4 regions of the Halobacillus ihumii genome follow, and region 2 is predicted to be linked to each of the others. Evidence: riboswitches for the same ligand, from Rfam matches in the RefSeq annotation. Region 2 holds a riboswitch; each other region holds the start of a gene.
What was found. A riboswitch is a leader RNA that binds a small molecule or an ion and turns the genes downstream of it on or off. The one in region 2 is predicted to bind thiamine pyrophosphate.

Region 1 (4,127 bases), 670 kb from region 2:
CTTTATTCTTCATGACTTTGACTCCTTTCTGGTGGCACGATTTGTATTAGCTTTTGATTTTTGTCTCTTCTTTATTCAGCAAGCCCATAATTTGCAAGACACCTTATCCTCCCCCAACAAAATGAACCAGTTCAATTTGGTCGTCGTTTTTCAAGTGAACGATCGGATAGTAATCGCGTTGAATGATCGTTTGATTATATTCAACAACAACCATTCGCCCATCTAATTTGTAAAAGTCGAGAAGGTCAGTCACCGTTACAACTCTTTCCGGGCACTCTAATGATTCACCGTTAACACGTATAGTCATTTGACCCATCCTTTCTTATATTCTTCAAGTATTCCTTGTACATCATCCGCTTCAAGCAAACCTGAAATAACCGCCGCTCCTGCAACTCCTGCCCTTTTTAACTCTGACATATGCCTCGGTTTGATTCCACCAATGGCGATGACGGGCACCTTCACAGCACTTGTCAGTTCATGTAACGCTTGTAACCCCTGTGGCTTTTTGCCCCTTTTTGATAACGTTGGAAAAATGTGACCGAACATCACATAGTCAGCTCCCTCAAATTCAGCTTGCACAGCCTCTTCTATTGAATGTACAGACTTTCCAATTCGCAAGTCAGGGAAGCTCTGCCGGACCTCATATACCCGCACCCCTTGTCCGGAGAGCTGGACGCCACCTGTCCCTAAACTACGGGCCATATCCACTTGGTCATTCACCACAATTTTCCCGGATGCAAACCCTCGTTTCTGCAAATCGTTTATTCCTTCCGCCACAACATCTGCAGGCTTTTGCTTTTCCCTGAAATGAACAAATACATCTTCACCTTGAAGGGGTTCGATGCTGTCGGCAAACTTCTTAACTGGCCAAATACCATTAGAGATCACATGAAATTCCATCTCTACACGATTTGCCAATCTTTCATAACGGGTTGATATCCTTTGGTTTGAAGCAGTTTACGAATCTCCTCTACAGAACGTTCATCGGAAATCTCAAACTGACTTTGAGTGTCCTCTGTTTGAGCATAACCGCCAACCTCAGTCGAGGAGGAAGCTGACATTTTTGTCACCCCTAGTGGAATAAGTGCATTGCGTAATTGAGGAGTTTCACGCGTTGATAGGACAATACCTGCCGTTGGTAAAAATAATCTGAACGCGAGCATAGCTTGGACCATATTTTGATCCGTCACATGAACCTCTGGTTGAAAACTGCCTGCATTCGGCTGAACCCGCGGAAATGACATGCCAATTTCTGTCTCTAAGTATTTATTTTGAAGATAATGCCCATGCAATCCGGCGATATAACTTTCTTTACGCCAATCATCAAGACCAAGCAGAGCTCCGATCGTGACAGACCTCATCCCAGCCTGACATCCTCTCTCAGGTGTATCCAATCGATACTTGTAAAATCGCTTCGGGCCTTTTGTATGCAGGTTGCGATATATCGTTTCATCGTAGGTTTCTTGAAAAACCGTCAGCGTATCAATTCCGCTCGCTGTCAATTTTTCATAATCGTCTCGATCCATCGGCTGAACCTCAAGCCCCACTGAAGAAAAATACTTCTTCAGCACCTTCATAATTTTTGTTAAGTAATCAACAGATGAATGAATACGAGATTCTCCCGAAAGGATAATAATTTGTTCGATCCCCATCGCTGCAATCGCTTGTGCCTCTTCCTCTACTTCTTCCATTGTTAAACGCCTTCTAGGAAAAACGTTATCGACACTGAAACTGCAGTATTTGCATGTGTTAACACAGTAATCAGACACATAGAGCGGCAAAAACAACTGCATCGTATAGCCGAAGTGCTGCAATGTGGCTTGATGTGCTTTCTGAGCCATATCTTCTAAATAACCTTCCGCAGCAGGAGACAGTAAAGTGAAATAATCCAACTCCGTAAGTCTGTCTTTTTGTAAAACCTTTTCGACGTCAGTCGTAGTGACTTCTTCAAACTTTGTGTGAATCGGCTGGTCTTTCAGCTTTTCATATACGTTATAAAAACTCATGATTGATCACCTCCTGTAGGTGTTAAAAATCCGGTCAGCGGCGAGGAGGCATTCGCTTGAATCGATGATGGACCAAGGCCTGTCGTATAAGCCAATCTCCCGGCTCTAACTGCCATATCAAAAGCCTTTGCCATAGCCACGGGGTCCGCCGCCGTTGCTACCGCTGTATTCACAAGGACTGCATCTGCCCCCATTTCCATCGCTTCCGCGGCTTCAGACGGCTTCCCAATCCCTGCATCCACTACAATGGGCACATGAATTTCATCAATCATTATCCGAATCATTTCCTTCATGCGGATTCCTCTATTGGAACCAATTGGAGAACCCAGCGGCATGATGGCTGCTGCTCCGGCCGCTTCCATGCGCTTTGCCGCCATTAAATCAGGACTCATATAAGGCAGGACAACAAACCCTTCGTCCACCAGCATTTCCGTTGCTTTAATCGTTTCCTCATTATCGGGAAGCAGGTATTTTTGATCAGAAATCACCTCGATTTTGACCCAATTGCCCATTCCGCTAGCCTTTCCAAGCCGGGCAATCCGAACTGCTTCTTCAGCTGTCCTTGCTCCTGAAGTGTTCGGCATTAAGGTCGCTTCATCAGGGATATCGCTGACGATATGTTTGCCGGAACCGCTTAAATCCACTCTTCGTATGGCGACTGTCACCACTTGTGAATAAGACTGTTCAATCGCCTTCCGCATCTCACTGTGGTCCGCAAACTTCCCTGTTCCTGTAAATAAACGACTTTCGATTTCTTCCCCTGCGATGATTAACGGATCCTTCATGACATCTCCTCCTCGTTAATTTTTCAAAAGCCCCCAATGGACAGCTAGACAATAAAAAAAGCTCACCCGGCACTAGGGTGAGCTTCGAATTACTTTATGCAATACACGATACATGCAGTTTCCTCGAAAGCTTCCCTACGCTGGTTCTAACCAAAATCAGGTTCAAAGGGTCGGAATTATTCCTCTCAGCCACATGCCTGGCACCCCTAGCTTTTCCTATTCAATTTGTTGAGAATTATTTGAACTCGTACTTAAAGGATAGCAAAACTATTCCAATTTGGGAACAGTCCTCCTTGGATTTTTTTACCTCATCACACTGCCACCGGAAATTTTCATAGACTCACCGATAATGTTACCAGCTGCCTCGGACAACAAAAACACAATCGCATTTGCCACTTCTTCAGCCGTAGATATCCTCCCGGAAGGAATCCCGTCTTCCGCCACCTTTAACTGCTCCTCAAAACTTCGATTATTCCGCTCGCCTTTTGTGGCAATTGAGTCCCTGCCCATATCGGTATCGACATACCCCGGACAAACAGCGTTTACCCGAATGTTGTGGTCTATCGCTTCTACAGCGAAGGATTGAGTGAATCCTGTTATCGCAAACTTCGAGGCACTATAGGCTGTGTTTGCATGCGTACCACGGATTCCTGATAAAGAAGATAAATTGACAATGGCCCCTGCCTTTTGAGGCTTCATTTTTTCATAGACAAGCTGTGTAAAAAGTACAGTAGAAAAGTAATTTAACTCCATCACCCGACGAAGAGCCTGTTCTGTTAAAGTGTCGAGAGTACCACCTCCGACAACGCCTGCAGAATTAACGAGTCCAGTAATCGGCCCGTTCTCCTTCACTGCCTGTTCAACTAAGTGATTTCGATTTTTCTCATCATTAAGTTCAGCAGGATGCACATATACATGTACAGACTCGTTTAACTGTTCACATTCGTCCTTAAGCTCGTTTAAATTCTTCTCTCTCCTGCCAGTAATCGTCACATAGGCCCCAGCTTGAACAGCAGCTTTGGCTGTGGCGCGCCCAATTCCTCCTGTAGCACCAGTAATTAGTATGTGTCCTTTCTTAAGAGCTTCACTTGAAAAAATAGCAGTCACAAATTCCGCCTCCTTTTCAGCTATGTCTTTCAGTACCTTTTTATACGAGTTATGAAACTGTCTATATTGCATTACAATCACGCGAAACCGTACAATAGTCTTATGTTACTAGAAAGGAAGATTTTATGGATCGATCAGTAGGATTTTGGAAGCGCCTTGGTGCTAATGTACTTGATTCCGTCCTTGTAATAACACCAATTGCCATATTAGGTATGATTCTGTTTGGCTG
Region 2 (4,127 bases):
ACCATGAAAGGCAGTAAAAATAAAAGGTAGTATTTTATCTTTACTTTTCCAAACAGAAAAGTAAACGTTATCGTCCATATACTGAATAGCAGCGGGGTGATAGGATCAAAAATAAGCGCTAGTCCGATAACTGCGACGATTATCGTTAAGGCTTTGATGCTTGGATTAAGCTTATGAAGAAACATACAGCCCCTCCCTTTCCACCTGATGCTGCAATTGAATTCGAACAGGATAATCAAGCTGCCATTTAGCTAAATCATGATCACGCCATAATTTATGAGGATGTTCATCTGCGACAATTTCCCCTTCATTTACGACCAGCACCCGATCAGCATATTGATCTACAAGCTCCATATCATGCGTCACCATGACAATTGTAGCGCCTTTTTTCTGGCGTTGAGCCAACAAATTCATTAATTGTTTTGTTGACTGGGCATCCTGGCCAAACGTTGGTTCATCCAGTATTAACAGTTCCTGATGGTCTACTATCATCGTCGCCACACTAAGCCTGCGCTTTTGTCCCTGGCTTAATGTGTACGGATGACGTTCTTCCACTCCATTCAACTGACACATATCTAGAACTTCCTGCACCTGTTGATCGATTTTATATTCATCGATACCTTGAATCCTCAGACTAAACGCTATCTCCTCATAAACCGTATCTGTAATCAACTGATGCTCAGGGTTTTGAAAAACGTAGCCGATATGCAACCGTAAGTCTATTTCTTTCCAGGATGAGAGTGGTTTTCCGTGAAAAGAAATATCGCCTTTAGTCGGCTTTTGCAGGCCTGCCATGACCCTGGAAAGAGAAGTTTTCCCGCTTCCATTCCCACCAACCATTGCTATGAACTCCCCTTTTCTGATTTGCAGGGATACGTCTGAGATAATCCTGCTGTTTCTTTTCATCCACAAAATTGATGATAATTGAAGAATCGTTGAGGTAGAATGACTTTCCCTTGGCTCAGGAGGAAACGTGATCTGTTCTTTTGAACCCCTCCATCCAGTAATAACATCAGAAACAGTCAGTGGAAAATGGCTGCATTGATCCAGCCATTCTTTCTCCATAGCTAACTGAGTTACCGCCGGCATCGATATCCCCTGACACTGTAATGCACTTTTATGCCTGTTCATCCCATCTCTTATAGGGCCATCATAAACTAGCTCGCCGCTTCGATTCATCATCACTCCTCGTTCAATAAAAGATACCCACCCATCTAGTTGATGTTCAATAACAAGAAGCGCAAAGCCTTTTTCTTTTTGAAGTGCTTGGATAGTTCGGATAAAATCACGTGTGGCGATCGGGTCCAAATTGGCCGTCGGTTCATCCAAAATTAACAACTCGGGCTCCATCGCGAGAACACAGGCTAAAGCAAGCTTTTGTTTTTGCCCGCCTGATAATGTTTGTATCGATCGCTGTCTTGCTCCTTCTAATCCTACAAGCTTTAGAACATGATCAATACAGTCAGATATCCGCTCAACTGGTGTATGGATGTTTTCCAGGCCAAACGCTATTTCATCTTCCACTGTAATCATACAGAACTGACTTTCAGGATCCTGAAACACGACTCCAACATGTTGACTCATTTCTCCTGGAGCATAGCTAGACACAGAATTACCTCTGAACTGGATATCACCTGTTATCGTTCCGTCTAGTTCACGAGGATAAATGCCATTTATACCATACGTCAGCGTACTTTTCCCGCAACCGCTCGGTCCTAATAATAGTAAACGCTCCCCTTGGTCTATTGAAAAACTAACATCTGATAACACTTGGTCATTTCCTTCTTCAAATTGGAGATGAAGTTGACGGACATCAAGTAACTTCATGCTGTTTTCTTCCTTCGCTGTTCTTTACCAAGAGCAAAACCAGTTAATACTCCCGTTTTTGCCAGAGCATCACTAATGGCCTTCCCTAACACACCAGAAATCAAGGCACCACTTATCATCCGAACGATAAGCATACTAAGAATGTATCCTGTTCCAAATACAGCGTACCCGGAACGAAAGTACCCCCATACAAAACTAAAGACAGCCGCTCCGACACCAGCCAGCATTAATACAGCTAGATTGTATGATTTATATCTGGTTACAGCAAAAGCAGCCTCAGCCCCGAGCCCTTGGATAATCCCTGTGAGAATTAAAATCGGACCCATTGCATTTCCAAGCAGCATTTCTACTGTAGCTGCAATCGTTTCAGATAAAAACGCCGCTCCCTTTTTACGAATAATATAAGCCGCTACAATCGAAACGATAAACCAAATTCCGAAAATCAGGTCATATCCAATTGGGCCAAATAGTCCTGCCAGCAGCTTTCCAACAGGCAAAAAGGCTAAATAAACAACGGCAAATACTACGGAAAGCACGGACATCACAACAATTTCTTTCAGTTTCCAGTTTTGCAGTCCCATTTCACTTTCCTCCTTTTACAGACGGACTGTTTGCAGAAATCGTAACCGTCATGACCGTATGAGGAGATCCTTGCTCTTCAGTCTGTTGAAATACTTGCTCTAACCCATTAAACACTCTGTTTCCATCCCCGTCCAAACGTGTCGAGTAATGAGCCTCACTCACCTCAACTCCTTGTTTCTTCATGTCTTCAATCTGACTATAAATAACATCCATATAGTTCCCGCCGCCCATAGGGTATAAGGAAAACTTGGCGGCAGCCTCTTGATCAATCAGACCACTTTTGGATGCATTTTGTGCTAGATTGTCCTCTGCCATGTACACATCGCCAGCCGAATCTCCCGGGCATCCTATTGAATAAGTCGCTTGAAATACTACATGTTCTCCTGTTTTTGCCGCTTGTAAAAATATTGCTTTCGTTACATCAAACACATGAATCATCTGCCCTCTAGCTGTGGTGGTGACATCATCTGTCTTCATCCAAACTTTCGATGTGTCCACTTCATTTAGCGAGGACTTAATAATCTCCACAAAACGATCAGACATCGGGTAAATTGAGAATGAACTTCCTGCAATTCGATTAGCAGATCCACAAACTTCACTCATGTTTATACTTCCTCCTTTTTTAATAAACACAAAAAAACTGCACCCCGTGGGAGTGCAGCTACGAACGTATGTATATATGTGTACCATTATCATTCTACGATCGACTCCACTTCCCCACGCTAGTATTATCTAGTTCGGGTTCTAAGGGTCAGAAACAGTTTCCTCTCAGCCGCGTACGCAGCTCCCCTAGTGTTTTTAACGGTATGCAATTTTTTCACACTTCTATCGTAATCAATGATTATACATTTGTAAAGCCTATTCTTTATCCCTGACAAGCTCCTGAACTTCTTGCACTAACTGCTCAAGTTCGTGCAATCCCTGGTCAGGGCTTGAGAAAAATACCCGTTCCATTCTCTTAGTAATATCTGTTGGTTTAATATTCATTAAGTCTAAGGTCTGCTGCTGCCATTTGAAATCAGGATGATGAACATACATGCAATTTAATCCAAATAAGATCCCCATCAAATGATGCTGCATCACCGTCATAACCGAATAAAATATCAGCCAGTCTTCTCGTTCCAGCAAAGCTTGCCGATTCTTCCACTGATTTCCGAAATCAGAGTAAGCATCAATCATCACATGCCCCAGTTGTTCAGGGTACACTTGTACTTTGGCCTTGAAACCATCCATCAACTCAGCGCCAGCTACAGGAACTCCGTAGTGAATCGAGGAAATCAAACATTGGCCTTCTAAACTAATGTCAAATTCTTTTGTTACCCGGTGGATTACTTCACGAATCGTTGCAGTGAGAAAACTGCTTATTTCAAATTTAACACCCTCAAGCTTAAAGGTTTCAGACCATTCATCATCTTCAAATCCATAGAAATCTATTAACTCGCCATTTAACTGGTCAATTACTGATAACCGGTCTTGATCTGTCGGCCCCTCGGACCATAGGACGTTCAACTCAATATCAGAGAAATCATCTTCCCATCCACGTGCAACAGAACCGGCAATATAAACAGCTTCCACCTTAGTATTTTGCGCATATACCTTCGCTGCTTTTCTTGCTAATTCTTCAAAATTTATCACTCAACCCCACCGCCTTTTACTCACTTCCCTCAACGGGTCTTAAAAAGATGCATCCATCCTAATTATAAACACAGTTATCTATC
Region 3 (4,127 bases), 1.9 Mb from region 2:
TATTGGATTCGTCCATTTCCAGCGCTTCAGCAAACAAACCGCCCAACCCTCTAGCTTTACGATCAACTTGCATAAACACCCGAACACCTTGATGATCGAGGAAGAAGATTAACTCTAACTCATCTAAATATCCTCTGAATTCACCACCAGGCAGAAACTCAAATTCCTGGACATAGCCATGCCTTTTTGAGTATTCCATCTCTACTTTTTTCAAACGAAAACCAAGGTCTCTTTCTGCCGCTTCCAGGATCGATTCTGTGTACGGGTGAACAGAAACTTTAATGTAATCACGATCTCCCGCATCAAGGGCCATTGGCATATCAAGGCCTGTTTCAAACCACAGCGGAAGCCTGTTCAGCGTTGCTGGGGCATGGATCGGAATCTCAATCGTAAATGGAATCTCTTTCGTCTCTTTAGCACGAATGACGAATGCCTCTGAAATCCGATATTCATCGAGCTTGACCGTTTCTTTAATTTTCTTATCGTCCGCTTCTCTGAGGGCTTCGGTCATCAGAAATACAGTAATTTGGTCAATCTCCTGGTCTACCTCTCCGCCTTGCACGACTACTTTGCCATCAACTGCTTCGCCAGGCTGAAACTCCAATTTCTCGAGCTGTGTATCCACTTTGGCAGCTCCAATTCCAGCACGCGCCATTAATTTTTTAAACATCTCTATTCCCCTTTCTTTTTATACAACCATTTGTTCTAGAAAATGATAGACTTCAAGATCTATGAACCCACGTTCCTGCTCGCGGGCTTCAAAATTCTCCCTATGCAAAAACGTTGTAAGCGAATGGTGGAGATCATCTGAATCAGGATCGTTGTTCGATAAAAACCCAGTCCGATACAAATGATGAACGACCTTATTTTTCAATTCCCCTTCAAGCGCCTTAATATTCTCCTGTTTTGATTCCCCAAAATAAAGCTGTTGAAGCTTGTAAATACGAGATAATTCCTGAACTGGTTCAGGGTGATCATCGACTCGTAAATCGACAAAGACATCACTTAGTCCACCGTAACCACCCTTTTCCTTCACGACATAAATCGCGGCTGACTGTCTTCCTCTACTATCACCGCCAGCTTGTTCAGCGGCTTCAAGCCCTTTTAACAAACGGTCTGCTAACGAACCTGTGCTCGTTTCAAAAGCCCGCCCCATTTCAGTGACAGTGGCTTCATTGACTAAAATATTACCTTGGGCAGTATAATGTTCACCAGTGACTCCCCCAGCCCAGTCATAACAGCGATTCCCCGTATACGAGGCCGCTCTGCCTTTCGCATCTACAATTCCAAGTTGACGGTCTGGTGCACCTGCGTCTCCAGCGATTAATTGGTCGACAGTTTCCTGAGCGGTCAATCCTTTGCTGAGCAGCTCCAACCCCTCGGGACCATAAGCAGGATTGGCAAAAGCTTGTGTGGCAACCGCACCAACTCCGGCCTTTGCCCATGGGACGACAGCTCCGACGCCTAAGAATTTCGATTGAACGGCAACCCCTAGTTCTTCTGTTTCTGGATCAAATCCTACAATAGAATACGTTGCAATAATGTTTGATTCGTTCATCGTCCTCTACTCCCTTCCTACTATACATTTATTCGACCTTTTTTAACGATTTTCCTTTCTATTTTTACTGGAGAAAAGAAAAAACCTATTTTCATAGCGCGAAGCTGTGAAAATAGGTTCCTGGTTTACGAACGATTGAGCAGTAAAGTCGGCCGCTGTGAGAACAGCAGACATAATACAATCGCACTCACGATAAACGCTGGCAGCATATATCCACCATTATAAACTAAAGAGTACAACCAAACTGGCTGACCTTCTGGGGCAAACTCTCCATAAAAGACAATCCCTGCTACAAAGTGTCCGAAGAAGCGGAACAAACTGCCGATAAAAGCGCCTAATATAATCCAGACTGCCAATTTCTTAATCTTTCTCGAGCGAGCTGCCTCCCATACCGGCTTGGCAAATAGTCCAGCAAGCCCAATCACACCAAACGCTACAAAATAATCAAGAAACGTTTGCAGCGGTGTCAAAATATAAGCCCCTAATAAAATTTGATAGAAACCGAGCAGCAGCCCTGTCAATACGCCGCCGCCGAGTCCCCATCTGAACGCCATGATAAATACGGGAACCATCGCAAACGAAACTGAGCCTCCCTGGGCCCAAAGTTTAAATGAAAGAAATGGAATAATATCAAGTAAGATGGCCAATGCCGAGAATATCGCTACCTCAACTAGAAACAACACACGTTTACTTCGCATCACTTTACCTCCTTTTTTCCACACAAAAAAGCGATGCCACAGGGAAGCTTCCTGATGGAGGAGTCCCGTTGCATCGCCATCAAAAAAGCCACCATCCCTACGTCAGTATTAACTGACAGGTTCGAAGGGTCTGAACAAGTCTGTTCACTCTCAGCATAAAGCTCCCCTTGAAGGCTTATATTCATTCGCTCTTTTTGCTATGAGTCTATTATAAAGCAATCTCAAGATTCTATCAATGACTATGACAATCCAGGCAAACAGCTCCTCTATTTGACAAAAATAGAATAAAGTCATAAAATTTAAATCGTAATAATTACTATTTAAAAAAAGGAGAATGGTCATTGGCTAAACAAGCTATGGTACAAAAAGAACGCAAACGTCAAGTGACGTATGAAAAGTATAAAGAAGTACGGCAGCAGCTTAAAGCTGAAGGGGATTACGAAGCATTGCGCAAACTACCAAGAGATTCTTCCCCCACTCGCCTTCATAATCGCTGTGCTGTTACAGGAAGACCTCATGGGTATATGAGACAGTTTGGACTATCGAGAATTAAGTTTCGTGAACTTGCCCATAAAGGTCAGCTTCCTGGTGTCAAAAAAGCCAGTTGGTAATAAACTCAGAAGCCTGGTTCAGCTTCTGAGTTTTTCAGCTGCATCCTTCTAAGTGAAACTTCTGACCGAAAGTTGTATAACAATATCAGTTCATTCTTTCTAGAATTTCATAGTCTTTCGTTTTATAGATTGTTATATCGTTATCCTCACCAAACTCAATTAAATGGTCATACGCTTTGCGGGGTTCGAGGACAGCTAATGGAATGTGGATTCCTTTATTTACTTTTATAAAGGCAGCTTTATGAGACCAGCCGACTCGTGTAAATTTTAATTGATTTATTTGACTGGGATAAAGTTCCTTTTTCATGATAGTTTTTTTGAGGAACATTATTTGATATACTAAATGGTCTTGCTGTATTTCAAATTCAAACCGAATAGAAGCTATACTTACAGCTAATAGTAAAACTAATAAAAATAGTAATAAAGAACCTCCATAACAACCTTCCAATATATTCCATAACATCACGATAATGAAAATAGTAAGAAGTGACAGCCTTTGCGGTCTTACCTTATATTTGATTTATCTCACCTCTTAAAACTACTTACTTTACTACCCGGTTTTGTGACCTGGGAAGAGCACTCCTCCCTTATGACTCCCTTTTAAGATACCCCTAAAGGTTTCCAAGAGGCTAATCAAAACAATTCACCCTCACGTTAACAATTTTGTAAAAAGGCACCGAATTGTTTATGACGAGAAATCCTTTGCTTATCAATAAATATGATTACCTCAACACTCGCCACTTTTCAGGGAGATCTATCATTATGATTTTCTTGGGAGTTCTTCAAAGTTCTTGGTATGATCCAAAAACCTATGATAACCCCTGCTATACTACTCCCTATTAAATGATCAACTTGTATTCCCTCATCGTTAATTAGTGTGCTTAGTAATAACGAGAAGACAGCCATAAGAGCAGCAGAGGCAAGGCTTAAAACAATCCGTTTTTTCAAATTCATATGATGCCTCCTAATAAAGAATTCAAGCCACCGCTTTGTTCCTTTAATTGCCTACTTCGACTTATATATTCATGCTGCTCCTTTATTCCATTATTACGCCCGTTCATATTAACTTTCCTTTCCTTAATCCAATGCGGTGCGAAACTCTTCAGCATTAATATAATTAATGCTTGTGACTTTACCTTCTTCATTAGTCTGTGCGTGACCCTTAACCTTCTTCGTTTTACTTTGATTACTTTTACTATTCGTATAGGACACTTTCACAGTGAACTCGTAATAATTTTCTTTTTCTTCAATCTTTATATC
Region 4 (4,127 bases), 1.3 Mb from region 2:
CAGGTCTACATAAGGCTGCAGTTTTAGTGAAGGATTGTCTTTTCGTAAATAGTAAGGGAGGCCGACCTCTCCAACCGCTGCGATATCTTTTTTGTGTCGTTCAATGAGTGAGAATAGCTGCTGCAGTTCTTCTTCGTCAGGCAGCTTCTGCTCCGGGTGGAAACCGATGGCTGGTTTAATTCGTTGATCCTGATGAGCCAACTTCAAATTCGCCCGAGCCGATGGTGCATGGTTAGAAACTGAAATTAAATGATCGATATGAAATGTTTCCAGCTCTTTCAAAATTTGCTCTCGCGCTTCATCACTATACATATCGAGATGAACATGGGCATCAATGATCCGCTGCGTCATGAGAATTCCCTCAATTCATTGTAGATTGTTTTTTTCCATTCTAAGAATTCTTGAGTGAGCATTAATGATTCTTCCCTTGGTCGTGTGAAAGGAATCGTAAACTCTCTTTGTACATGTGCAGGTTTACTTGATAATACGATTATTCGGTCTGATAAAAACAGAGCTTCCTCGATATTGTGGGTTACAAATAAAATCGAGCGTTTATAGTGTTCCCAAATTGACAGCAGCCATTTTTGCATTTCCAGTCTGGTAAATTCATCGAGAGCAGAAAAGGGTTCATCCAAACAAATGAGCGATTGTGGGCTGAGCAAACTTCTTATAAAAGAGGCGCGTTGTTTCATACCGCCTGACAGCTGGCTTGGATAGGCAGCTTCATATCCTCCAAGTCCGGCTTTATCCAACATCCCCCTGGCTGTTTCCTTGTCCCGCTTCCCTGCAACTTCAGCCCCTAACAGCACGTTATCAAGGATCGTACGCCACGGCAGAAGGGAGGGGCTTTGCGGCATATAGCTGATGGATCCTCTTCTTCCTGTAATTCGTTGTTCATCAAGATAAATATCACCTTTTTCGGGCGGATAGAGACCTCCAATTAAATGAAAGAGCGTACTTTTCCCACTTCCTGAAGGTCCAAGTATGGAAACAAATTCAGCATCATCAACGTGGAAAGAGAGGTTGTCAATAATGGGAGTGGAACCAAATGATTTGGATAATCGCTCAATCGATAACTTAGTCATGCTGTTGACCACCGCCTTTTGACTGCCACTTCGTAAGGGCTTTCTCTGCCTGTGAAATTACTCCAAAGAATAGCAAACTTAACATCATAATGAAGAAAATGGCTACAAATACACGGTCTGTACGAAAGGAAGAAGATGCCAATGTCATGTATACTCCGATTCCCTCATTCGCTCCCAGCCACTCGGAAATAACGGCTCCCATCACACTATAAGTTGCTGAAATTTTTAACCCGGAGAACATGGAAGGGATGGCATGAGGCCATTGTAATTTACGGAAAATCTGCCCGTTTGAGGCGCCAGCCATTTTCATGTAGTGGATGAGCTCCTGATTGGTTTGCCTTAGACCATCCATCGTTGCAATGGCAATAGGAAAAAAGCAAACGAGTACGATCACGATGACTTTCGGAAGCCAGCCAAATCCGAACCAAATAACGAGCAGCGGCGCGAGCACGATGATCGGAATGTTTTGCGACAAAATGATCAACGGATAAAAGGCTTTCCGTAAACTCGGAATCATGTGCAGGATGATGGCTACAAACATTCCGAAGCTTGATCCAATGACAAATCCCAGCAATGACAATTGAATTGTCGAAAACAGATGATGAGAGTACTGGGGCCAGCCTTTGATGACTTCCTGCCAAATCAAAGAGGGAGCAGGCAGCAGCCAGTCGGGCACCTCAAATAGGTGACTGCCCGCCTCCCATAGGATTAGCAAAAGGATGAGGACCAATCCTGGTCTCCATCCTTTATGAATCAGCTTGTTCATTAACGATACTTCTCCGTCAGAGAATCCATGGACGCTCCGTCTGGCTGGTAAAGCACTTTGATTTGAGAGATGACGTTATGGGCACCTTTCTCCACCATGGAGTTATTCATCTTTTCAATCAAAGGTAAAATTTCTGACAGGTTGCCTTCAATTGTTGTTTCGAGAGGGTGAACCTCATAGTTCAATCCGGATGCATCGATGATCGAAATAGCGTGATCAACATAGGGGATGACGTCTTCTCCGTCTTTCGTTTTCGGCAGGATCTGAATACTTACAAGTGAATTAGCCATGTTATTGGCCTCCCTTTTAAATTTATTTATTTTTTCGGTAAAAACTCATTGGTGAAAGCTTCTTTAGCCTTTAACTTCTTATCAAGTAAATCATGGTTGTACATCCATTCCGCATAGTTCTTCCAAACCTTTATATCCTGCTGCCCCCAGCGTTCTGCATCCGCCTGATATTTAGGAGACAACCATTCTTGGCTGGCACGAACGAGTTCGGGGTCGAGGTTAGGAACAGCTTCGATTAAAATGTCGGCTGCCTTGTCTGGGTGATCAATTGCAAACTGATATCCTTTTGATACAGCAGCCATAAAGGCTTCAACAGTCTCAGGATTTTCGTTCATCATCTTTTCACTCGTCGTTAATACGGGAGTATAGTAATCTAGTTTTTTAGAGTAATCTGTTAAGTACATCATGTTCAATTCTTGACCGCGAAGCTCAGCTTCAATACCTGTCCAGCCATAGTAAATCCAGGCGAAGTCCACGTCTCGTTTAACAGCTGTGAAGAAATCAGTATTCCCCATATTAATGATGTTCACTTTTTCAACGTCGGCATTATCCTTTTCCATTAATGAAGAGAGTACTGCCTTTTCAACGGGAGCGCCCCAGCCGCCGTATGTTTTCCCTTCGAAATCCTCAGGTGAGGTGATGCCTTTATTCTTAGGTGAAGCGAACCCTGAAGTGTTGTGCTGGATGATAGCTCCAATTGACACAACCGGGACGCCCTGAATGCGGGCTTCAGTTAACGTTTCCTGTGCACTAATCCCGAAGTCTGCTTTACCTGAGGCAACGAGCTGGTCTGCCCCAGCTTCTCCGGGCAGCATGATTTCAACATTTAAGCCTTGTTCTGCAAAGTATCCCTCAGCTTGAGCCACATAAAGTCCAGTATGGTTCGTGTTGGGCGTCCAATCTAGTACAAGTTTTACTTCCTGTTTTTCACCTGTGTTAGAGGCCGTGTTATTTTCTTCACCACTTGAACAAGCGGCTAATACAAGGAATGTACTAAAAAGTAATAAAAGCTTTTTCATTCGGTTTCCTCCTTAAAAAAAGATGGTATGTTAACACGAAATGTTATTGGAATCAGGGGTCTAAGAGCATCAAAAAAGCACCCTGGTACCATACCTAGGGTGCATATCTACTAATAAACGAAGGTTCGTTTCATATGTTTCCTACGCTGGTTTAAACCAGATCAGGTTCCAAGGGTCAGTATCTATTACGGATACAATCTCAACCAGCTGCACTGGTCCCCCTACATTCAATCTATTCATTTTTGTTAACACGTTGTCTTTTAAACTGTGCCATAGATGCAGGTAATTATCAAGGGGAAGTGAAGTTTATAGGACGAATAGAGAGTTTACTAAAATTCTTTTTCAAAAAAGTTTATCGAATTCTAATATCGTTTATATATAGTTGCAAGGAGGCGATAGAACATGAGTAAAGGAAAAGGATATTCAGATAAAGTTAAAGGAGCCGTCAGCAAGGCAAAAGGTGAAGTAAAGGATCAAGTTGGAAATGCTTCAGATAACAAGAGAATGCAAAATGAAGGGAAGAAGGATAAGTTGAAAGGAAACGCTCAGAACGCAACGGGTAATCGTAAGAAAAGCGAACGATAGCGTGTTTTATTGACCGGACCTTCCCAGCTTCGTCAATGATCCTGGCTTATGACTACGTTAGACTCTAATGTGAAATTCGTCACCAGGCATAATTATACTGCCTCTGTTTAAGTTATTTTTAAACCGGGTAACCACCTTTTCAAGGAGGCGATTAGATTGACTACACCAAAATTTAAAGTATTTCACGACGATGATCAGTTGAGCGCATCCATTGATAAACTTAGAAATAATGGAATCAGAGATGAAGACATCTTTATTCTGGATCATGATAATGATCATGACAGGCGAAATAGAAAAGAAACAGATGCCAATAAGATGGGTGTGAAAGTTACGGGTGTTGGGACAGCCCTTAAAAACGTGTTCCGGGGTAAAGGTGATAAAT

Region 1: another riboswitch for thiamine pyrophosphate. It lies ahead of G6R08_RS11990 (thiazole synthase); the one in region 2 lies ahead of G6R08_RS08685 (YkoF family thiamine/hydroxymethylpyrimidine-binding protein).
Region 3: another riboswitch for thiamine pyrophosphate. It lies ahead of thiT (energy-coupled thiamine transporter ThiT); the one in region 2 lies ahead of G6R08_RS08685 (YkoF family thiamine/hydroxymethylpyrimidine-binding protein).
Region 4: another riboswitch for thiamine pyrophosphate. It lies ahead of G6R08_RS15100 (ABC transporter substrate-binding protein); the one in region 2 lies ahead of G6R08_RS08685 (YkoF family thiamine/hydroxymethylpyrimidine-binding protein).

What each region holds. Positions count from the first base shown of each region.
Region 1 covers NZ_CACVAO010000001.1:2,396,668-2,400,794, reverse strand. The annotation lists gene G6R08_RS21965 (hypothetical protein) at 1-13, opposite strand, end outside; gene thiS (sulfur carrier protein ThiS) at 104-307, opposite strand; gene G6R08_RS12000 (thiamine phosphate synthase) at 304-888, opposite strand; gene thiH (2-iminoacetate synthase ThiH) at 903-2,006, opposite strand; gene G6R08_RS11990 (thiazole synthase) at 2,003-2,791, opposite strand; TPP riboswitch at 2,907-3,009, opposite strand; gene G6R08_RS11985 (SDR family NAD(P)-dependent oxidoreductase) at 3,095-3,898, opposite strand; gene G6R08_RS11980 (RDD family protein) at 4,024-4,127, shown strand, end outside.
Region 2 covers NZ_CACVAO010000001.1:1,725,322-1,729,448, forward strand. The annotation lists gene G6R08_RS08670 (energy-coupling factor transporter transmembrane component T family protein) at 1-185, opposite strand, end outside; gene G6R08_RS08675 (ABC transporter ATP-binding protein) at 172-1,827, opposite strand; gene G6R08_RS08680 (ECF transporter S component) at 1,824-2,402, opposite strand; gene G6R08_RS08685 (YkoF family thiamine/hydroxymethylpyrimidine-binding protein) at 2,410-3,012, opposite strand; TPP riboswitch at 3,107-3,210, opposite strand; gene G6R08_RS08690 (nucleotidyltransferase domain-containing protein) at 3,268-4,044, opposite strand; gene G6R08_RS08695 (hypothetical protein) at 4,123-4,127, opposite strand, start outside.
Region 3 covers NZ_CACVAO010000001.1:3,629,170-3,633,296, reverse strand. The annotation lists gene G6R08_RS18165 (sporulation protein) at 1-670, opposite strand, end outside; gene G6R08_RS18160 (DUF1028 domain-containing protein) at 689-1,558, opposite strand; gene thiT (energy-coupled thiamine transporter ThiT) at 1,684-2,256, opposite strand; TPP riboswitch at 2,334-2,434, opposite strand; gene rpsN (30S ribosomal protein S14) at 2,598-2,867, shown strand; gene G6R08_RS18145 (hypothetical protein) at 2,953-3,174, opposite strand; gene G6R08_RS18140 (hypothetical protein) at 3,612-3,821, opposite strand; gene G6R08_RS18135 (hypothetical protein) at 3,945-4,127, opposite strand, start outside.
Region 4 covers NZ_CACVAO010000001.1:3,048,696-3,052,822, forward strand. The annotation lists gene G6R08_RS15080 (TatD family hydrolase) at 1-351, opposite strand, end outside; gene G6R08_RS15085 (ABC transporter ATP-binding protein) at 348-1,085, opposite strand; gene G6R08_RS15090 (ABC transporter permease) at 1,078-1,851, opposite strand; gene G6R08_RS15095 (thiamine-binding protein) at 1,851-2,141, opposite strand; gene G6R08_RS15100 (ABC transporter substrate-binding protein) at 2,168-3,160, opposite strand; TPP riboswitch at 3,282-3,393, opposite strand; gene G6R08_RS15105 (CsbD family protein) at 3,563-3,745, shown strand; gene G6R08_RS15110 (YflT domain-containing protein) at 3,902-4,127, shown strand, end outside.